Linked DNA regions of Methylococcus capsulatus. The protein of the gene in region 2 interacts with the protein of the main gene of each other region in a pairwise test. Links are inferred from orthologs where the notes say so. Each region holds a gene or a part of one and is shown on either strand. Other genes may lie near its edges.

Evidence for each region.
Region 1: the proteins of leuS (region 2) and ligA interact in binary tests that used the Escherichia coli proteins (3 or more experiments, as listed by UniProt). The link is inferred for Methylococcus capsulatus from one-to-one orthologs.

The regions. Positions count from the first base shown.
Region 1 is NZ_CP104311.1:1,560,791-1,569,945, reverse strand. Bases 180-3,179 are described here. They hold ligA (NAD-dependent DNA ligase LigA), read right to left. Parts: upstream 2,691-3,179; coding sequence 669-2,690; downstream 180-668. Other genes in these bases: N4J17_RS07710 (cell division protein ZipA C-terminal FtsZ-binding domain-containing protein), read right to left, coding at 2,687-3,179; mraZ (division/cell wall cluster transcriptional repressor MraZ), read right to left, coding at 180-267. Outside these bases: more of mraZ, read right to left, coding at 1-179; more of N4J17_RS07710, read right to left, coding at 3,180-3,409; chromosome segregation protein SMC, read right to left, coding at 3,418-6,927; queF (preQ(1) synthase), read left to right, coding at 7,069-7,458; N4J17_RS07695 (MOSC domain-containing protein), read right to left, coding at 7,462-8,097; N4J17_RS07690 (ribonuclease HII), read right to left, coding at 8,094-8,672; lpxA (acyl-ACP--UDP-N-acetylglucosamine O-acyltransferase), read right to left, coding at 8,694-9,155. UniProt on the Escherichia coli protein: DNA ligase that catalyzes the formation of phosphodiester linkages between 5'-phosphoryl and 3'-hydroxyl groups in double-stranded DNA using NAD as a coenzyme and as the energy source for the reaction.
Region 2 is NZ_CP104311.1:2,758,380-2,771,201, reverse strand. The notes cover bases 8,635-11,867. They hold leuS (leucine--tRNA ligase), read right to left. Parts: upstream 11,499-11,867; coding sequence 8,835-11,498; downstream 8,635-8,834. Other genes in these bases: N4J17_RS13495 (ParA family protein), read left to right, coding at 11,613-11,867; lptE (LPS assembly lipoprotein LptE), read right to left, coding at 8,635-8,838. Outside these bases: N4J17_RS13565 (class I SAM-dependent methyltransferase), read right to left, coding at 1-326; N4J17_RS13560 (carbonic anhydrase), read right to left, coding at 381-1,025; N4J17_RS13555 (SulP family inorganic anion transporter), read right to left, coding at 1,083-2,711; N4J17_RS13550 (hypothetical protein), read left to right, coding at 3,115-3,291; N4J17_RS13545 (hypothetical protein), read left to right, coding at 3,333-3,713; pyrroloquinoline quinone precursor peptide PqqA, read left to right, coding at 3,880-3,954; pyrroloquinoline quinone biosynthesis protein PqqB, read left to right, coding at 4,041-4,955; pyrroloquinoline-quinone synthase PqqC, read left to right, coding at 4,964-5,689; pyrroloquinoline quinone biosynthesis peptide chaperone PqqD, read left to right, coding at 5,695-5,976; pyrroloquinoline quinone biosynthesis protein PqqE, read left to right, coding at 5,945-7,066; N4J17_RS13515 (hypothetical protein), read right to left, coding at 7,079-7,294; holA (DNA polymerase III subunit delta), read right to left, coding at 7,319-8,323; more of lptE, read right to left, coding at 8,320-8,634; more of N4J17_RS13495, read left to right, coding at 11,868-12,389; lnt (apolipoprotein N-acyltransferase), read right to left, coding at 12,582-12,822.

The DNA.
Region 1 (9,155 bases), 1.2 Mb from region 2 along the record:
GCCCAGGCTGGCGAACCGGCGTAACGGCTCAGGTATGAGGAAACGCCCCTGACCGTCCAGTTCACATTCGGTGGCATGACCGATCAGTAGACGTTGAAGCCGCTTCACCTGTTTATTCAAGGCCGGAAGTTTCACCAGCTTCCGTTCCAGTTCCTCGAACTCAGGCAAAGGGAAGAGCAGCAGACAGGTATCGGTTCCAATGGTGACCACCAGTTGTCCCTCGCAGGACTCCCGGAGTTCGGACCTGTAACGGGTGGGCACAGCCATGCGCCCCTTTTCGTCCAGGCTGATGGAATTAACGCCTCTGAACAAGCCGCCCCCAAGCTCCACATTCCCCCAGAAAATCCCACTTTCCACCACCTCGGGACCACTATAGAAACGCCCTGGAGGCAAGTCAAGATGAGCTGCAAAAAAACTCACCGCCTTGTTTGAAGATGATTTTTTGCCGTTTGATCGCGTCGGGACAAACGCGGGCGACACGCTCTGCAACCAAGACCCGGGTTGGCAAAACTATGGGGCGAATCCCTCGGAAAAGCCGGGGAGGAGCGCGGGCGAAAGCACGGGAAATTGTCAGGCGGATGGCAGAACGAACCGACGATGCTCAGCCACGGGAAATGACAGGGAAGACCGCTTTCGGACGGAAGACGCCCTGCCCAAAGCGGCGAAAATTATGGCCGCCCTCGCTCGAGCAGAGCCAGGAAGCCCTTCTCGTCCAACACGGGGACGCCGAGTTCGGCTGCCTTGTCCAACTTCGAACCGGGGTCCGAACCGGCCACGACGAAACTGGTGTTCCTGGAGACGCTGCCGGTGACTTTCGCCCCCAGCGCTTCGAGCCGGGCACGCGCTTCGTCCCGGCTCATCGAGGCCAGCGTCCCCGTGAGCACGAACACCATGCCTTGCAGCGGCAGCTTCCGTTCGGTCGGGGCCGGCCTCTCCCAACTCACACCGCACGCCAGCAGTTGCGCGATCACCTCCCGGTTGTGGGGTTGAGCAAAAAACAGCCGGATATGGCCGCTCACCACCGGGCCTACATCGGCGACCGCCAGAAGCTCTTCTTCCGTGGCCTCCATCAACGCCTCGAGGGAACCGAAATGCTCCGCAAGCGCCTTGGCCGTCACCTCACCGACATCGCGGATGCCGAGCGCATAAAGGAAACGCGCCAGCGTGGTGCGCTTGCTGCGCTCCAGCGCAGCCAGCAGATTGGCCGCGGATTTCTCCCCCATCCGGTCCAGCCCCGCAAGCTGGTCCAGGTTCAGGCGGTAAAGATCCGCCACTGTTGCGATCAGCTTTCTGTCCACCAGCTGGTCCACCAGTTTGTCGCCCAGACCTTCGATATCCATCGCCCGCCGGGAAGCGAAATGCTTGATCGACTCCTTGTGCTGGGCGGGACAGTACAAGCCGCCGCTGCAACGGGCCAACGCCTCGCCCGGCTCCGTTTCCACAGCGGAACCACATTCGGGACAGACTTCCGGCATCCGAAATGGCTCCGTCCCCGGCACCCGCAGCTCCGGAACAACCCGGACGATTTCCGGAATGACGTCGCCGGCGCGCCTGACGATCACGGTGTCCCCCGGCCTCACATCCTTCCTGCGGATCTCGTCGGCGTTGTGCAGCGTCGCATTGGTGATGGTGACCCCCCCGACAAACACCGGTTCCAGCCTTGCCACCGGAGTCAGCACGCCAGTACGCCCGACCTGCACGTCGATGCCCAAGACCCGCGTTCTCGCCTCCTCGGCGGGAAATTTGTGGGCGATGGCCCAGCGGGGGGCACGCGAGACGAATCCCAGCGCCGCCTGGAATTTCAAGTCGTCAACCTTGTACACGACGCCGTCGATATCGTAAGGGAGGTCGTGGCGACGCTCCCTCAATGAGCGGTAGTACTCGAGGCAGCCGGCCGCTCCCCGAACGACGCGAAACTCCGGAGAAACCGGCAAACCCCAGCGTTGCAGGGATTCGAGGAGTTCATGCTGGGTGGCGGGCAGTTTGTCGTCGGGAAACGCACCGATGCCATAGGCATAAAAGGACAAGGGACGCGACGCCGTGATCCGGGCATCGAGCTGGCGCAGGCTGCCCGCCGCCGCATTGCGCGGATTCACGAATGTTTTCTCTCCGCTGCGGCGGGCGCGCTCGTTGAGAGCGAGGAATCCGCGCTTGGGCATGAACACTTCCCCTCGTGCCTCGAAATGGGCCGGGAAGTCTTCGCCCTTCAGCCGCAGGGGGATCGCCCGGATCGCCCGGACGTTGTGCGTCACATCCTCGCCGACTTCGCCGTCGCCGCGGGTGGCGGCCCTGACCAGAATACCGTCCTGGTAGAGGAGATTGACGGCGAGGCCATCGAGCTTCGGCTCCGCGACGTATTCGAGCATGTCCTGTGACAGCTCCTTGCGCACCCGCCGGTCGAACGCGGCGAGATCCTCCTCGCTGAAAGCGTTCTCCAGCGACAGCATGGGCACTTCGTGGCGGACCTCGGCGAAGGCCTCGACGGGGGGGGCGCCCACCCGTTGAGTGGGCGAATCGGGAGTGACGAGTTCAGGATACTGGGCTTCGATGGCGAGCAGTTCGGCCATCAGACGGTCGTACTCGGCATCCGTGATGAGGGGATCGTCGAGTCGGTAGTAACGAACGTTATGAAACTCGATTTCTTCGCGCAGCTTACGTACTTTTTCGATGACTTCGGCAGGAGCGCTCACGGCTGTTCACACGCATCCGCCAGAATCTCGCGCATTTCGATCACCCGTGACTCGGTGAGCTCCGCCCGGTGTTCGTCCAGCACCCTGCCATCCAGCGCACTCGCCAGCCCCCGACAGGTATCCACGAGGTCATCGAAAACCTCCAGGGGGTCCGGCACCTTGGCCGGCTGGAAAAAGAAGACGACGCCGGGGGTGCGGAAATTCTCCATGTCGTTCACGGGAAAAGTGCCGGGCTCGACCAGACTGGCCACGCTGAACAGAGGCTCGCGATAAGCGCTGTCGTAGCGGTGGAAAATCCCCATTTCGCCGTACACGAGATCAAGATCGATCAGGGCATCGCGCAGGCGCTCGCCGGAGAACCGGCCACCGCCGCCCTTGACGACGCTGAGCTGAATGAGAAACGGCGCTCCCAACGCGCGCGAAGCGCCGGTTGGCGGTTCTTCGTCCGCCTCCCGCGGGAGCTCATTCGCCTTCACGCCTGCCGCTGTTTCGTCGGCGGCCGCTGCCGACTCTCTCGCTGCTCCAACGAAGTCCACTTCCGCCTCCGTGGACGACCAACGCGACTCCCCGGCACCTTCCTCCTTCTCGAAGACGCCGAATTCGCTGGACCGCTCCAGCATATCGAGGATCGTTCGTTTGTAACGGCCCCAGACATAAATCCCGGCAATCACCAGCACGCCTGCGACCAGAATGATGATTCGAACCGTATCTCTATCCATTTCGTCCCTCAAACCGAAGCCAGTTCAACCGCCGCATCGATGTCCACCGCCACGATGCGCGACACGCCGGGTTCCCGCATGGTGACCCCGGCCAGATATTGAGCGATTTCCATTGTGGCTTTGTTATGGGTGATGAAGAGAAATTGTACTTTCTCGGACATTTCTTTCACCAACTGACTGAACCGTCCGACGTTGGCATCGTCCAATGGAGCGTCCACCTCGTCCAGCAGACAGAAAGGAGCGGGGTTCAATTCGAAGATGGAGAACACCAGGGCTGCCGCGGTCAGCGCCTTTTCCCCCCCGGAGAGGAGATGGATCGAGCTGTTGCGCTTGCCGGGCGGCTGGGCCATCACGCTCACACCGGCGATCAGCAGGTTGTTTTCCGTGAGCTCGAGAGCAGCTTTGCCACCGCCGAAAAGCTTGGGGAACATGCGCTGAAAACCGGCATTAATCTTCTCAAAGGTCTCCTTGAACCTGGCCCGGCATTCGCGGTCGATCTTTTCGATGGCCTGCTCCAGCGTCGCCAGCGACTCGGTGAGATCGCGGTTCTGCTCCTCCAGATAGCGCTGGCGCTCCTCCTGCTCCTGATATTCCTGCATCGCTGTGAGATTGACCGGCCCGAGCCTGTCGATCTCGTCCGCCAGGCGGGTGACGGATGCCTGCCAGGCGCTTTCCTCGGCATCTTCCGGCAAACCCGCCACGACTGCCGCCGGCGCCGCTCCGAGTTCTGCAAACTGTTCCTCGATCCCCTGGCGGCGGACTTCGGCGGCCTGCCAGGCCAGCTTGATCTGGCCGATGCCTTCCCGCAAGGCCGCAAGCTCATGTTCCGCGCGCTGCCGTTCACCCAGGACGCGCCGTATGTCCGATTCGAGTTCGCTGAACCGCCGGCGCTGACGCGCCATTTCGGCCTCCAGGACGGCGCGCTCCTCCGTCAGCGCCTCCAGATGCAATCGTTCGTCTGCCAGCGGTGTCAGCGACTCCTCCAGCCGCCGGACGATGGCGGTGAGCCGGTCCGCGGTCTGGCCATGCTGCTGTTCCAACCGTTGCACATGGGAACGGGTCAAGGCTTCGTTCGATTCGAGCATGACTGTCCGGCTGCGGAGCACGCGAACGTCCTCGTGCAGCGCCTTCTCCGCCGCTTCGGCAGCGGCGAATGCCTCCTCCAGCACTTGCCGCTCTTCCATCCGCTGCGCCGCCGTATCCTGCAACCGTAGCGATTCACGCTCGGCCGCCTGCAAAGCCTCCTCGGCCTCGGCTCGCTGCTCAGCCAGTTGCACGCCCTGGTCGGCCAATTCGTCCAGCTCATGGCCGAGCTGAACCAGACGATGACCCCATTGTTCGCTTCTGGCCTCGGCCGCCGCCAACTCCGATCTCGCGCGGGAAAGCCGAGCGGAAAGATCGTCCGCCTTTTTTCTGGTCTCGCGCCATGCCGACTCCAGATCCCGCAGCTCTATCTCGGCCTCCGCGGCCTCCTTTTCCAGACGCCGGCACTGCGCTTCCATCTCTTCGACTCGCCGCCTGCATTCGCGCAGCTCCCGCTCACGGGCGAGGGTCCCGGCATGCCCGGCATCCGGCTTCTGCATCAGCATCCAGCCTTTCCCGATACGGATTCCGTCCGGCGTCACCACGGACTCATGCGGTTGCAGCGAACGCGCCCGCTCCACCGCCTCCGCCGGATCGGACGCGCAATAAATCGCGCCCAGCAGCCCTTCGAGCGCGAGGGGCGCGCGGACTTGGTCCAACAGACGCTGGCCGCCGGACCTTTTGACGCCCTCCCCTGTCCGATATTCGCATAACGCCAGAGACTCCCCCAACTCCTGAGCCAGAAGGTTTGCAGTGTAAGGCGCCAGACTGTCGACACACACCGCTTCGAGGTGCACCCCCAGTACCGTCTCCACGGCATTCTCCCAACCGGGCGCCACTTCGATCTTCTCACCCAGGCGGTCGGCGCCGGAGAGTTGCCATGCTTCGAGCAGTGCCTCCAGGGCGCCGCGGTCGCGCCCCATCGCATGGCGCTGCAGCGTCTCGAGCGAAGCGACCTTCCCCTGCAAGGCATGCAGACCGGCGCGAATCTGGTCCAGATGCTCCCGCACGAAACGCAGCCGTTCGCGCTGTTGCTCCGCCGCTCCTGCCAATGCTTCGGCCGTTCCCAGCATCTCTTCCCGCTCCGCATCGAGGCCGCCCACCTCCGCGCGGAGGGACTGCACGTCGAGACCGGCGAGCGCGTTCTCCAGCTCCGACTGCTGCTGCAACAGACGCTGGCGCCGTCCGCCGAGCAGATGCTCCTGCTCCCGCAGCTGCTGCAACCGCGAACGCAACAAAGCCGCCTGTCCTTCGAGTCTGTGCTGATCGCCGGCCAACGTTTCCCAGCCTTCGCGATGCGCCTTCAACTTCGCTTCCGCGGCTTGGCGAACCGACGCCGCTTCCGCAACCTCCCGCTCCAACGACGCCAGGGTTTCCACGAGTTCGGCCGCCTCTGCTCGCATCGCCTCGAGCCGGTGACAGTCTTGGTCGAGGTCGGATTCGACTTTCCGTAATTCGGCCTCCACCCGCTCCCGTTCCTGAATCAGGTCATCCCTCGACTTCTGGGTATGGCGAATGAACTGGTCCAGGCGGCTGATTTCCGCACCCAGTTCGTAGAATCGCCCCTGTTGGGCATCGAGTTTTTCCTGGGCGACGCCGCGCCGCCGCCCCAGCTCCTCCAGCTGAATCTGGCAGGCATGCTCCTCGCCACTGAGTCGCCGGAACCTTTCCTCCGACGCCTCCAGGTCACACCTGAGCCGATCGAGCTGCCGTTCCAAGGTGCGCCAGCGCAGCCCGAGCAGTTCGAGCTTGAGCCGGCGTTCCTCGTCGCGCAGGGCTATGAATTTCTCCGCTTTCCTGGCCTGACGCTGCAGATGCCCCAACTGCCGCCCGACTTCCTCGCGCAAATCGGCCAGGCGCTCGAGGTTCTCGCGGGTATGGCGCATCCGTTGCTCGGTTTCGTGCCTGCGCTCCTTGTATTTGGAAATGCCGGCCGCCTCTTCGATGATTTCGCGCATTTCCTCCGGCTTCGCCTCGATCAGCCGGGAAATCGTGCCTTGCTCGATGATGGCGTAGCTGCGTGCCCCCAGGCCGGTGCCCAGGAACAGATCGGTGATGTCCTTGCGCCGGCAGCGCGCGCCGTTCAGGAAATAACTCGACTGCCCATCGCGGGCCACTTGGCGCCGGATGGCGATCTGCTGATATTTGGCGAATTCGCCGCCGGCGCGCCCGGAAGAATTGTCGAAGACCAGTTCCACCGATGCCTGACTCGCCGGCTTCCGGGTACTGGAACCGTTGAAGATGACGTCCGTCATAGTTTCGCCGCGCAGATGACGCGCCGAACTTTCCCCCATGACCCAGCGCACCGCATCGATGACATTCGACTTGCCGCAGCCGTTCGGGCCCACCACCCCCACCAGGTTTCCCGGCAAGGGTATGGTCGTCGGATCCACGAAGGACTTGAAACCGGCGATCTTGAGCTTTTCCAGTCGCATGGGGATTCAGGACGCTCGCCTCCGGCAGCGGGGCGGCGAATTGTTCGTGGCAGGGCAAACCGGCTATTATACAGACCAACGCCGGCACCTGCCCGAGTGGGCGGCACCGGATGCACCACAGCAATGCACGAATACCGCCCGATGCCTTCCCGACCCAGCAAAACCCTGGAAACCTTCGACAACCCCCGTCCGGAACACGACTACACGATCCGCATCGAAGTTCCCGAGTTCACCTGCCTGTGCCCCAAGACCGGCCAGCCGGACTTCGCGACGATCCTGCTGGAATACGTGCCGGACCGGCAGTGTGTCGAACTCAAATCGCTCAAACTGTACATTTGGTCGTTCCGGAACGAAGGGGCTTTTCACGAAGCCGTGACCAATGCCATTCTGGACGACCTGGACCGCGCCTTGCGTCCTCGGTTCATGCGCGTCACTGCGAGATTCAACGTGCGCGGTGGAATTTACACCACCGTGGTCGCGGAACGGCGCGCGCCAGGCTGGGAACCGGCGGCCCCGGTTGCCCTGCCCTGAGCGTCATCCCAGTTTTTCGCGCAGGCTTTCGCGCCAGGACTCGGACAGCGCATCCAGTCTCAGCAGCCTCAAAATGACTTCCTGTTGCCTCGGCCCTTTTATCTGGGCCAGCATGGCCTCGCGCACGCTGACACCTCCAGGGGCCACTGCCGTACGCACCAGCCGGTCGCCGACCCGGAGTTCCCCTTCCTCCAGCACCCTCAGGTAGAAGCCCACCCGGCCGGAGACGAGGAAGCGTTTGGGAAAGGTATTATCGCCCACCTTGACGCCGAGCTTGAAACAGGGGACCCGTGGCTGCGTCACCTGGAACCGCACCGGTCCTACCCGGAACTCGTCGCCTATGTGCACTTCGTCATCGCCGCCGCCGGCGAGGGTCAGATTCTCCCCGAAATAACCGTAGGGCAGAGCCTCGATCCCGAGGTCCTTCTGCCAGTAGCCGTAGTTATCGGCGCTGTAGGCGTAAACTGCCTTGTCGGGTCCTCCATGGTTTTCCCGGTCGACCTGTATGTCGCCCTCGATGCCAGCCACTCCGACCCTGACGGGACGATCGACGGGCATCTTGTAAATGCCCGTCCCGACCCGGCGGCCGGCATGTTCGATCTGGCGCTCGCTGCCGATGCTGATCGCTACGATGTTCATGGAGCCGAACTCCGGTCGATGACTTCCCGCACCGGCCCAAAGCTGCGCCGGTGAGAGACACTCACGCCCAAACTGGACAAACGATCGACGTGCAGCCGGGTGGGATAACCCTTGTGCACCCCCAGCGCATAGCCCGGACACAGCCGATCCAGCACCTGCATTTCCCGATCTCTGAAGACCTTGGCGAGAATCGATGCGGCCGCGATCTCGGCCACCGACGCATCCCCACCGATCACGGCCTCGCCTGGACAATCCAAGGGGGGATAACGGTTACCGTCCACCTTGATCCAATCCGGCGAAACGGGCAGAGCGGCAACCGCTCGGCACATGGCCAAATGAGTGGCCCGGAGGATGTTGAGCCGGTCGATTTCGGACACTTCTGCGCGCCCCACTGCCCACGCCAAGGACTCGGAGCGGATGCGGCTAGCCAAAACCCGTCTGCGCTCGGCACTCAGCCGCTTCGAATCAGTGAAGCCGGCGGTGTCCTGGCCGGGAGCGAATATCACTGCCGCCGCGATCACCGGGCCCGCGATACAACCGCGCCCCACCTCGTCGATGCCCGCAATCCGACGCATGCTCCACCTTCATCCCGGCACTCAGCGGATGATACTGCGGCCCTTCGCCCTCAGAAAATCCACCATGCAGGCAACCTCAGGTCCATCCTCGCTCATTTCCTCCAGCAGGCGGATCGCCTCTTCGAGTTTGAAGCCGGTCTTGTAGACGATTTTGTAGGCTTTCTTGATCTGCCTGATCGCCACGGAATCGAAGCCGTTCCGCTCCAGCCCGACCGCATTGATGCCGTGCGGCTTGGTCGGCCGCCCGCCCACCATCACGTAGGGGGGGACGTCGCGGGAAATCACGCTGCCCATGGCTGAGAAGCTGTGCTGTCCTATCCGGCAGAACTGGTGAACCAGGGAGAAGCCGCCGAGGATGGCGTCGTCATCCACCCTCACATGGCCCGCCAGAGAAGCGGCGTTGGCCATGATGACCCGGTTTCCGATCACACAGTCATGGGCCACATGGGTATAGGCCATGAAGAGGTTGTCATCACCGATGCG
Region 2 (12,822 bases):
CCGTCGGCAAATGCCAAGGACTGGACATCCATGAGTTTCAAGTCGGTTTGGACTCCCAGCCGGGCCGCACGCTGACTGGCCCGGCGCAGCATCCGTTCGCTGAAATCCACCGCGATGACGACCCGTCCTGCCGGGTGGAATGCGAGGTTCTTGCCCGTCCCGACACCCACCTCGAGCACGCGTTCGCCCTCGACCAGGCGCCAGACGCAACGCCGCCAGTGCTTGAACCACAGAGCCTCCATCATGCCTTCGACCACATCGAACAAAGGTGCGATGCGATCATAACGATGGCGGACGACTTCGGTAGCCTCGGGGGACCCGCTCATTTCCAGCTCCTGGATTCAGCCATTTTGGCAAACCGGAGGTTTCAGATATCCGCGCTATTCGGAAAAATCGTCATACTGATAAACGGGGCGAACCTCGCTGCCTGGAGGCAGGGTGATCAACTGTTTGAGGAGTCCGTCCTGCAGTCCGTACACCCAGCCATGCAAGGTCGGGCAGTGCTCCCGCTTCCAGCTCTGCTGAATGATCGAGGTGTGGGCCAAATTGTAGACCTGTTCGATCACGTTGAGCTCGACCAGGCGGTCGACGCGCTCGTCCTCATTGCCCAGAGCCTCGATCTCGCCGGCATGCAGCCGATAGACGTCTTTGATGTGCTTCAGCCATTTGTTCACGAGCAGGAGCTTCGCGCTCTGCCTCTGCAGCGCAGCTCTGATGCCGCCGCAGCCGTAGTGTCCACACACGACGACGTCGCGGACCTTGAGTACATCGACCGCGTATTGCAAAACGCTCAAGCCGTTGAAGTCGGTCGTGACCAACTGATTGGCGATGTTGCGGTGGACAAAGATTTCGCCGGGCTGGGCATGAACGATGATTTCCGCCGGCACCCGACTGTCCGAACAACCGATCCAGAGTACGGCAGGACTCTGACCGCCGGCCAGTCGCTCGAAATAACCCGGGTCCTTCAATACCTGGTCCTTGGCCCAGGCTTTGTTTTCCAACAGCATCCGCTCGAAAGCTTCCATGAGTTCGCTCTTTGAGATATTGAAAGGGAATGGTGAACGTTAATGCCGGCCCGAGACTCAGCCGGAAATCTTGTACAAGGGGACTTGGCCGGCGTCCCCTTGCCTGCTCTTCGAGTCAGCTCCGCTGCTCTTCGAGTCTCTGCCGACCTGCCCATGCGCCGCTTTGAGGTTCTTTAGATGAACCACGATACGGTCATCGCGCGCGGCTTCGACGAAGTTCTCGATGGTTTCCAGGATGTCATGATCCACGAATTCTGCATAGGCGCCGTCGATGATCAGCTCGCTGTCGGGTTCGACCTGGTCCAATTGCTCGCGCAGCAAGGCCTTGTTCAGGAACGAGACGTCCTTGCGCAGCCGCAGCAGGTAATGGTTGCCATGGCGGGTGAGGGAGATGGCGGCGTGGAAGTTCGTCCGGATGACGTAGTACAGACCGCAGGCGACACCGATAGCGATCCCTTTGAGCAAATCGGTGGCCAATATCGCCATGACCGTAACGGCAAACGGGATGAACTGTCCCCCTCCCTTGCGGTACATCTCCGCCACCATAGCCGGCTTGGCCAGCTTATAACCCGTCATCAGCAGAATCGCCGCCAGCACGGCCAGCGGGACGTGGTTGAAGTAGCGGGCAAGGAAGCTCACGCTCACCAACAGCAGGAGGCCGTGGACGAAACAAGCCACCTTGGTACGACCGCCGGCATTGATGTTGGCCGACGAGCGAACGATCACCGCCGTGATCGGTAATCCGCCCAGCAGTCCGGCCAACAGGTTGCCGATGCCCTGGGCCTTCAGCTCCCGATTGGTCGGCGCGACCCGTTTCAGTGGATCGAGCTTGTCGACCGCCTCCAGGCTGAGCAGGGTTTCGATACTGGCAACGACCGCAATCGTGAATGCCAGCGTATGCACCGTCGGGTCCATGATCCGGCTGAAATCCGGAAACACGAGGCGGCCTGCCAGATCCTCGAAACCTCGAATGTCCGGAAGCTGAACCATGTGCTCCGGTGCAATCTCCCAAGATGATCCCGCCATCGAGACATTGAACGCCACCGCCCAGGCTATCGCCACCAGTGGCCCCGGAATCTGCGCCAGCAGCGGCACGGAGCGTATGATGCGGGACTCCCACAGCACCATGATGGCGATGGCGACCGCACTCACTACGGTCGCTCCCGGCGAAATCGAACCCATGGCATGCAGCAGTTCCGAGAAAGTGCCCTGTACGTCCTGAGGCAGGTAGGTTTCCTCGCCCATGATGTCGTGACCGTAACCGACGGCGTGGGGGAGCTGCTTGGTGATCAGGATCAGCCCGATCGCCGACAGCATGCCTTTGATGACGGACGAAGGGAAATAGGCGCCAAGGGTTCCGGCCTTGAGGAAACCGAGGGCGAGCTGCATCAGGCCCGCCAGGATCACCGCGAGTAGAAAATGCTCGAAGCCACCGAGCTTTTCGATACCCTGCATGACGATGACCGTCAGCCCCGCCGCTGGACCCGACACGCTCAACTGTGACCCGCTGGTCCAGGCGACGACCAGCCCCCCGATGATGCCGGCAACCACTCCTGAAAGCAGCGGTGCTCCGGAAGCCAGCGCAATACCCAGACAGAGAGGGAGCGCCACGAGGAACACCACGATGCCGGCCGGGATGTCGTACCGGAGATGTGCAAGATAGTACGCGAGATGTTTTCTGACCATGTCCAATGCTTTCCACTCGTGTAGTACAACCAGCCCCCTACGCGGGTTCATCGTTGGGCCTGGTCCCGTTCGTTCGTCCAGGCGGATGCCCCTGCCGGTCTTCCGCCCTTGCTGCTTGCTCGCCGCGGGATTACACCACATCAAAGAGGTTCATTTCAACAATATGGTTGATATAAACCAAGCTACGCCCTTGGCGGTTCCATGTGACAGGCGCTTATAAAGTATCGAGTCAATCATATATTGACAATAAATCTTTCAGCGCCTACCCTTCCTCGTGGTTTCGTTACGAAACTATAAAAGCCTGCATGAAAGCGAAGACCCCGCTGCCGGCTACGGCGGAACACGGCTCCACTTTCATGCAATACGGGCACACGAGAGCACAAATAAAGAGGAGAACAACGAGATGAACGAAGAAACCCAGACGGGCAAAGATTACTTCTGGATTTACGTCGCGCTGGCAACGGCCGCTCTGGTGGGCGTGGTCGTCATGGCGAAGCTGAGTGAGAACGAAAAGTACGATCCCATTCGGGCGCAGCAGAACGAAGAAGTCGCGCGCATGAACATACGCGTTCTCAACTGAATCCGGAACTGCATCACCGGCCCTGCCAGAAGGACATCCCCATGATCGACACAAGCTTGAAACTCTATTCCCTTCTTCTCCTGGCCCTGGTCGCGGTACTGCCGGGAAGCGTCTTCGCCACGGAATACATCTATCGCGACCTGATCGGCAATACACTCCCGCCGCAGAAGTGCTCAGCGAGAACGGAAGCCGAGCGCGCTGCAACCGATGAATATAATCTCAAAAAGCATGCCCGGATATTCTGCGAATCCCAGGGCTATGGCTGGCACGTCGAACAACGCAAAAGTGCGGGCAAGCTGGTCTGCGAGGAATGCAGCGAAGGCGGCGACAATGGCCGCTTCCACTGCCATATGGAAGACCTCGTCGTACAATGCAAGCGGATCAAACCCGGCTCTGTCGGCCTGATCCCTGGCCAGGGCTGAGGAACCGTCCTGACGTTCATGGCGTGTGGGTTGCAGCCGGCGGACGGCCATTTCGGGAAAAACTCTGTTGCACAGGAGCTGGGCGGTACGTATACTGGCTGCCGAGCTGTAACCTGCTCTTTCTCTCGAAGACCAGACGTACAACATTATCTGGAGGACATATAAGATGCGTTGGGAAAAACCGAGCTACAACGACATGCGCTTCGGCTTCGAAGTCACCATGTATATCTACAACCGCTAATCCCAAACGGTTGTGCGCAAACGGGGTTCGATCATTCGAGCCCCGTTTTCGTTTGCGCGGCGGCATAAACCTTTCAAAGTATCCTTATGATCATTCGTGTGCTCGGCGCCGGCGCCGGCGGCGGATTCCCGCAGTGGAACTGCCGATGCGACAATTGTCGGCGCTTCCGGGAAAACAATATCAACGCCCGAGGCCGCACCCAGTCCTCGATCGCAGTCAGCGCCGATGGCCGGCGCTGGGTGCTGTTCAATGCCTCACCGGATATCCGCAGCCAGCTCGAGGCCTTTCCAGCCAGCCATCCGCGTGAAGGTGTCCGTGACACCGGCATCCACGCCATCGTGCTGATCGACAGCCAGATCGACCATACCACTGGCCTTTTGATGCTGCGTGAATCCCCCCGCCCCTTGCAAGTATACTGCAGCGAGATGGTGAAGCAGGATCTGTCCACCGGCTTCCCGATCTTTCGTATGCTGGAACATTATTGCGGGGTGGAGCACCATGCCGTACCGTTGGATGGGAGCGGCTTCATGATCCCCGGCATCGAAGGCCTGAAGTTCTCGACTCACTCGTTGAAAAGCAAGGCCCCTCCCTATTCGCCCCATCGCCACGATCCACACGAGGGCGACAACATCGGCGTGATCGTCGAAAACCTGGAAAATGGCCGCAAGCTCTACTACGCGCCGGGCTTGGGCGAGATCGAACCCCACGTTCGCGCCGCCATGGAAGGCGCCGACTGCATGCTGGTCGATGGAACCTTCTGGCGCGAAGACGAGATGTGCCATGCCGGCATCTGCGACAAACAGGCGCGTGCGATGGGCCACCTCCCGCAGTCCGGTCCGGGGGGCATGCTGGAAGTCTTGAACGGCTTGCCTGCTGCGCGCAAGGTGTTGATCCACATCAACAACACCAATCCGATTCTGGACGAAGATTCGCCGCAGCGTCAGACCCTGACCGAAGCCGGGGTCGAAGTCGCCTACGATGGTTTGGAAATCGTTTTGTGAGGAATCCCATGAGCCAAGACACGACCCCCTGGAGCCGCGAAGAATTCGAAGCCCGGCTGCGGGCGAAGGAAAAGTACTACCACATTCATCACCCTTACCACGTGATGATGGCGAATGGCGAACTGAACCGCGAGCAGATCCAGGGCTGGGTGGCGAACCGCTTCTATTACCAGATCGCCATTCCACGCAAGGATTCGGCCATCATGGCCAACTGTCCGGACCGCGACACCCGCCGCAAATGGATGCAGCGGGTGATGGATCACGACGGCTTTGGCGAAGATCCCGGCGGGATCGAAGCCTGGATCCAGCTCGGCATCGCCTGCGGCCTGAGTCGGGAGGAACTGACCTCGCTCAAACGCGTGCTGCCCGGCGTGCGTTTCGCCGTCGATGCCTACGTCAACTTCGCCCGCACCGCAAGCTGGCAGGAAGCCGCCTGTTCTTCGCTCACCGAGCTGTTCGCGCCGACCATCCACAAGCAAAGGCTGGCCGGCTGGCCCGATCTGTATCCCTGGATCGCGGCCGATGGCCTGGCCTATTTCCGCAAGCGGGTGACCCAGGCCAGCCGCGACGTCGAGCACGGCATCGAAATCACGCTGGATCATTTCAAGACCCGCGAACAGCAGGAACGGGCCCTGGAAATACTCCAGTTCAAGCTCGACGTCCTGTGGTCGATGCTTGACGCCATGTATCTGGCCTACGTCGACAAAAAGCCGCCCTATTTCAACATCACCTGATTTGCATGAGCCTGCAACCCGATACTCTGCTGGAACTTTCGCCTCTGCTGCGCCTGCAATGGGAAGAAGCGCAACAGTGCCACGTCATACTCTATCCCGAAGGCATGATCGAACTGAATGAGACCGCTGCGGCGATCCTGGAACTTTGCGACGGACAGCACAATCTCAACAGCATCGTGGAAAAGCTGGAACGTAGATACGAAGCTTGCGGAATCGAACCCGATGTGCGCGAAATGCTCGAAAGCGCCTTGAACAATGGCTGGATCAGAGAAATCATCGCTCACTAAACCGCGCTGGCTGCTGGCGGAACTGACCTACGCCTGTCCGCTGCAATGTCCCTACTGCTCCAACCCGCTGGATTACGCCCGTCTGGGCGACGAGCTGAGCACCGCGGAATGGAAGCGGGTGCTGAGCGAGGCCCGCACGCTCGGTGCTGTCCAGCTCGGGCTTTCCGGCGGAGAGCCGCTGACCCGCCGCGACTTGGCCGAGATCGTCACCCACGCCCGCCAGCTCGGCTATTACACCAACCTCATCACTTCCGGCTACGGCCTGGACGAAGCCCGTATCGCCGAGCTGAAAGCGGCCGGCCTCGACCACATCCAGGTCAGCATCCAGTCGCCGGAAAAGCTGCTGAACGATCAGCTCGCCGGCACCGAGTCCTTCGAGCGCAAGCTCAAGGTCGCCCGCTGGGTCAAGAAGCATGGCTATCCGATGGTGCTGTGCGTGGTGATCCATCGCCATAACATTCACCAGATGCGGCAGATTCTGGAGATGGCCGAGGAACTCGGAGCGGATTATCTGGAACTGGCCAACACCCAATATTACGGATGGGCGCTGCTCAATCGGGATCATTTGCTGCCGACCCGCGAACAGTTCGCCGAAGCCGAGGCAATCGCCCAAAGCTATAAAGAGAAAGTAAAGGGTCGGATGAAGATTTACTACGTCGTTCCGGACTATTACGAAGACCGGCCCAAGGCCTGCATGAACGGCTGGGGTACGACCTTCCTCACCATCGCACCGGACGGCCTGGCCTTACCCTGCCACGCCGCCCGCGAACTGCCTGGTCTCGACTGCCCCAACGTGCGCGACTTCAGCCTGCGCGATATCTGGTACGACTCGGAAGCCTTCAACCGCTTCCGCGGCGACGGTTGGATGAAGGAACCCTGCCGCTCCTGTCCGGAAAAGGAAAAAGACTTCGGCGGCTGCCGCTGCCAGGCCTATCTTATGACCGGCGACATGACCGCCGCCGACCCCGTTTGCAGCAAATCCCCGCACCACCATCGTGTGGCGGAAGCCATCGCCTCGGCCCAAGAAGCGGGGGGGGAGAAGCCGCTTGTATTCCGTAACTCCAGGAACTCCAAGGCTTTGAGTGGCTGAACCGCGGTCTGCTCAGTCCTCCGGGCTCATCAGATCGAACACCATCAGGACGTGCTTGCCGGTTTTGGTGTTGGTAGCCTTGAATGTCGCGACGTCGTTCTCCATACCGACGCACTCGATTTCCACCGGGGGATCGTCGTGCTCGCTCTCTGGAATCTCGAGCCGTTCGAGCAGGTCCGCGTCTTCCTCTTCGGTCAGTTCCATATTGCCATGTTTGTCAATTCTCATTTTTTTACCTTGGAATTTCCGAAATCAACTGGAAGCGGCTACGCGGAGACATACGTCGGAGAGACCTAGCCAGGGATCGCCCGGCTCCAGCCCTTTCGCTATCCGGTCTACCCGAGTACATAACCGGATGGCCTCCAGCACGCCGTCTCGGCCGAGCCGTTTGGCGGCTCTGGCGAACGCCTCCTTGCGCTTGTCGAATATCCGCAGGCGGGCCAGCGCGCCGTCCATCGACTGCCCCTGTGCGATCTCCCGCTGGACCGCAGCCAGGGAGCGCAGTTCGCGGCTGATGGCCCACAACACCACCAAGGGGGCCACACCTTCACCTTCCAGGCCACGAAGGATCCGCAAGGTCCGGCTGGTGTGGCCTTCGAGCATGGCCGCCGCGACGTCGAACACGTCATAGCGCGCGCAGTCGCAGACCGCCGATACGATCTGCTCGTCCTCGATGCGACCGGTGCCGTACAAGATGTGCAGCTTTTCGATTTCCTGGGCAGCGGCTAGCAGATTGCCTTCCACCCGGGCCGCCAGAAGCCGCAAACCGGACTGGTCTGCCAGCAGACCCAAGCGGTTCATGCGCCGGTCCAGCCAGGCGACCAGTTCGCGTCCTTGCAGTGGCCAGACCTGCACGATCACTCCGGCCGTGTCGGCGACCCGTGCCCAGGCCGCATTCAGATCCTCCCGGGTCAAGCGCGGCAAGGTGAGAATGAGGATCGCGTCTGACGGCGGCTGGTCGAGATAGCGCAGCAGCGCTGCTGTGCCTTCCTTGTCGGGCTTGGCATTGAGGCGTAGGTCCAGGATGCGCAGATCGCCGAACAGCGGAACGGAATCGCTGGCTTCCAGAAAAGTGCTCCAACTGAAACCGGGCTCGACGTGAAACAGTTCGCGAAGTCCATAGCCCCGCTCGCGCGCCGCCGCCCGGATGGTATCCCCCGTCTCACCCAGTTGCAGCGGCTCGTCGCCGGACAGGACGTAGACCGGAGCCAGGCCGCGCTCCAGCGCCCCGGCCAGTTGATCAGGCTTCAGCCTCAAGACTTGCCACCCGGATTCCTGCCCATCTCGATGAGGACACGGCGAACCAGGGTTTCGGCAAGCTCCCGCTCCATTTCGGACCTGAGCAGCGATTCCTCCTCCCCCTGCCCGATCGGAGAAAGCTGATTGTTGAAATATTCACGCTTCACCTCGACCTCTTGGGGTGGAATGATGATCTCACCCTGCGGCGTCGTGACTTCGTATCTCACCCGTGTGTAGAGGTCGAACAGGTTGCCGCGTCCGCCCAGGTTCAAGGACATCGTCCGGCGTTCATCGGTTTCCTTGAGGATACGTATCACACCTTTGGCGTCGAGCATAGTACGTGCGAGCTGAGCCCCTGTCAGACGGATCGCATCGGGAAGTCTCGAGCCTACGCGGGTGGAGCCGGCTTTCTCCAGGTAGAGGATCTGACCGGCGCCATCCGAGGTCTCGCCACCCCGCAAATGAAAGCCGCAGCCGGCCAGTGACGCCATGAAGAGCAGGGAAAGGGCCCGGAACGCTTTGCTCACGCTCATATCACGATGTTGACCAGTTTGCCCGGTACCACGATGACCTTCTTCGGCGGCTTTCCTTCGACGAAACGCTGCACATGGGCATCGGCCAAGGCCGTCCGTTCCATGGTTTCGCGGGAAGCATCCACCGCAACGGTGATCTTGCCGCGCAGCTTGCCGTTGACCTGAACCACCAGTTCGATTTCGTCCTGCGCCAGGGCCGATTCATCGACCTCGGGCCAACCGGCATCGAGAATATCGGTACCCGGCATGAGTTGCCGCCAGAGCGCGTCGCAGATGTGGGGCGCGATCGGGTACAACAGCCGGGTCAACAGCGAATAGCCCTCGAAGGCGACCACGGCGGCGCTCCGGCGGAACGCGTCCTTTTCGTCACCTTCGGGAAGGTGATCGCAATTCCAGAACCCCTTGTCATCGGCCAGGGTGTTGAGGATCTTCATCGCCGCTGAGACCACGGTATTGAACTGATGGCGGACGAAGTCAAAATTTGCCTGCTTCAGAGTCGCGTGGATCAGGCGGCGGGCTTCTTTGTGGTTCGGTGCCAACGAAACACGTGCCCAATCGTTGACCTGCAATTCGTCACGCCCATATTGCGAAAATGCGGTATTGACGTTGAATGCTGCACGCGCCCATAGACGCTTGAGGAACCTGAACGCCCCTTCCACCCCGCTGTCGGACCACTCCAGCGACTGGTCCGGGGGCGCCGCGAACATGGTGAACAGCCGCACCGTATCGGCGCCGTACCGGTCTATCAGATCCTCCGGGTCCACCCCATTGTTCTTCGATTTGGACATCTTCTCGATGGGGCCCACGGTGACCGGCGCTCCGTCCGATTTCAGGGTCGCGCCCACCGGGCGGCCCCGCTCATCGGTGCGCAGCTCCACTTCGGTGGGCCCGAAATAATGTTTCTTGCCGCCCTCTTCCCGGTAGAAGGTGGGAGCGACCACCATGCCTTGGGTCAGTAGGTTGGTGAACGGCTCGTCGCAGTGCACCAGACCGGCATCGCGCATCAGCTTGTGGAAGAAGCGGGCATAGAGTAAGTGGAGGATGGCGTGTTCGATGCCACCGACGTACTGGTCGACCGGCAGCCAGTAGTCGGCGCGCTGGTCCAGCATGGCCTCCATGTTGTCCGGGCAGGCGTAGCGGGCGTAGTACCAGGACGATTCGACGAATGTATCCATGGTGTCGGTTTCGCGTTCCGCCGCGCCACCGCACGTCGGACAGGTCGTGGTGTACCACTCCGGCATCTTCTTGAGCGGCGAGCCCACGTCGATGGTGACGTCCTCCGGCAGTACCACCGGCAACTGGTCCGCAGGCACCGGCACGTCGCCGCAGTTCGGGCAGTGGATGATCGGGATGGGGCAGCCCCAGTAGCGCTGGCGCGAAATGCCCCAGTCGCGCAGGCGGAACTGGGTGCGCTTTTGGCCCAGTCCTTTGGCTTCCAGATCCGCGGCGATGGCGTCGAACGCGGCCTGGAAATCGAGGCCGTCGTATTTCCCTGAGTTCGTGCAGCGGCCGTGCTCGGCGTAGGCATCGTTCCAGCCACCGTTCGCGTCCACGGTTTCATAAGCGCCGACGGTCGAAACGATGACCGTCTTAATGGGCAGGCCATATTTGTTCGCAAACTCGAAGTCACGCTCATCGTGCGCCGGCACCGCCATGACCGCGCCTTCGCCGTAGCCCCACAGCACGTAGTTGGCGATCCAGACCGGCAGTTTCTCGCCGTTCAGCGGATGGATCACGAAGCGGCCGGTGGCCATCCCTTTCTTTTCCATGATGGCGAGATCGGCCTCGGCGGTGCCGCCATGCCGGCATTCCTCGATGAACGCCAGTAGTTCGGGATTGCCTTCGGCGGCTTCCAGAGCCAGCGGATGCTCCGCCGCCACGGCGACATAAGTCGCACCCATCAAGGTGTCAGGGCGGGTGGTGTAGACCTTCAGGACATCGCGGCCATCCTCGTAGGGAAAATGCACTTCGCAGCCGTGGCTCTTGCCGATCCAGTTGCGCTGCATGGTCTTGACCTGTTCGGGCCAACCGGGGAGATTATCCAGCCCAGCTAGCAGTTCCTCGGCGTAGGCAGTGATCCGCATGAAATACATGGGGATATCGCGCTTTTCCACCAGGGCGCCGGAGCGCCAGCCGCGGCCGTCGATGACCTGTTCGTTGGCCAGCACCGTCTGGTCCACCGGGTCCCAATTGACCGGCGCGGTTTTCTTGTAAATCAAACCTTTCTCGAACAGCCGGGTGAACAACCACTGCTCCCAGCGGTAATAGTCCGGTTTGCAGGTCGCGATCTCGCGGTCCCAGTCGATCGCCAGTCCCAAGGACTTGAGCTGCTTCCTCATGTAATTGGCGTTGGCGTAGGTCCAGGCCGCCGGCGCGACCTTGTGTTGCATGGCCGCGTTCTCCGCAGGCAGTCCGAAAGCATCCCAGCCCATGGGTTGCAGCACGTTTTTGCCGCGCATGCGCTGATAGCGGGCGATCACATCGCCGATGGTGTAGTTGCGCACATGCCCCATGTGCAGCCGCCCGCTGGGGTAGGGAAACATCGAGAGACAGTAGAATTTCTCGCGGCCGGAGTCTTCCCGTGCCCGAAAAACCCCGCCCTCATCCCAGGCCTGTTGCGCGGCTTCTTCGATGGCCTTCGGAACGTAAGTTTCTTCCATTGGAACCGATTCGATCAATCAAGCAAAAGTGGCTAGAATACCGGACGCCGCGTCTAATCTAAAGCCGGAAACGGCGATGAACGCTTGAGAGCGGCAGCGTTCTGGGAGACAAACATGCATAGGGTCGTATTCAATCAAAAAGGCGGGGTCGGTAAATCCACCATCAGTTGCAACCTGGCCGCCATCAGTGCGGCTCGGGGCTTGAAGACGCTGGTCATCGACTTGGATGTCCAGGGTAATTCCACGCACTACCTGCTGGGGCAGAAGGTGGCGGACCAGGACCGGACCCTCGCCCGCTTCTTTAAGGACACGCTGGGTCTGAGCCTGTTCGGCAAGGGCCAGGATGAGGGACTGAATGCAGTCATCCACGAGACGCCCTACCCCGACCTGTACATCGCACCCTCTCATCCGGAGTTGGAACCGTTGCAGGGACGGCTCGAATCCCGCTACAAGATCTACAAGCTGCGCGAAGCGCTGGAAGCCCTGTCCGGTTTCGACCGGGTATTCATCGACACGCCGCCCGTGTTGAATTTCTACAGCCGCTCGGCCCTGATTGCAGCCCGCCGCTGTCTGATCCCGTTCGATTGCGACGCTTTCTCGCGCGAGGCATTGTATAACCTGCTGGCCGTGATCGCCGAAATCAAGGCGGATCACAACGAAGGCTTGATGCTGGAAGGCATCATCGTCAATCAGTACCAAAGCCGCGCCAGTCTTCCGCAAAAACTGGTCGAGGAATTGCTGGCCGAAGGCCATCCGGTGTTGGATACCCGGATTTCACCCTCAGTGAAGGTCAGGGAATCACACAGCGAATCCAAACCTCTCCTCTACTACGCGCCGGATCACAAGCTGTCCAACGAGTTCCAGGCACTGTTCGACGAGTTGGAGACCTAGCAAGCCAGTGTGGCCGACGCCACGGATTAGAGCGGCTCACGTGGACGATGGCTCAGATCGCTGACGATTGCCCCCCGTGAAACTGCGCCTCTCGGCCATCGAGGAAGGACTGGCGATCAGGAAGCGCGGTCAAGCAAGTATCGATAAACTGGCAGCATGCGTAGCCCCGGCCGAAACTCGCCTGGAACTGCTTCAACGCCCTCTTCCCCCGGATTTTTCCAGCCGGCGCCTTGCGAAACAGATGCCGACGATTCCGCCACATAGTCCGACCGCCGGCCAGTCGCCCCATACAGTGTAAGGTGTCGTACCTGCCATGGGCTGCAGCATGCCGGTCAGTGCGTGACGTTCGAACATGGGCGCCACCGCGACCGGTTTGCCGCTGGCGTCGATGATGCCGGTGACGCCGGTGTTAGTGGCGCGCAGCATGTAGCGC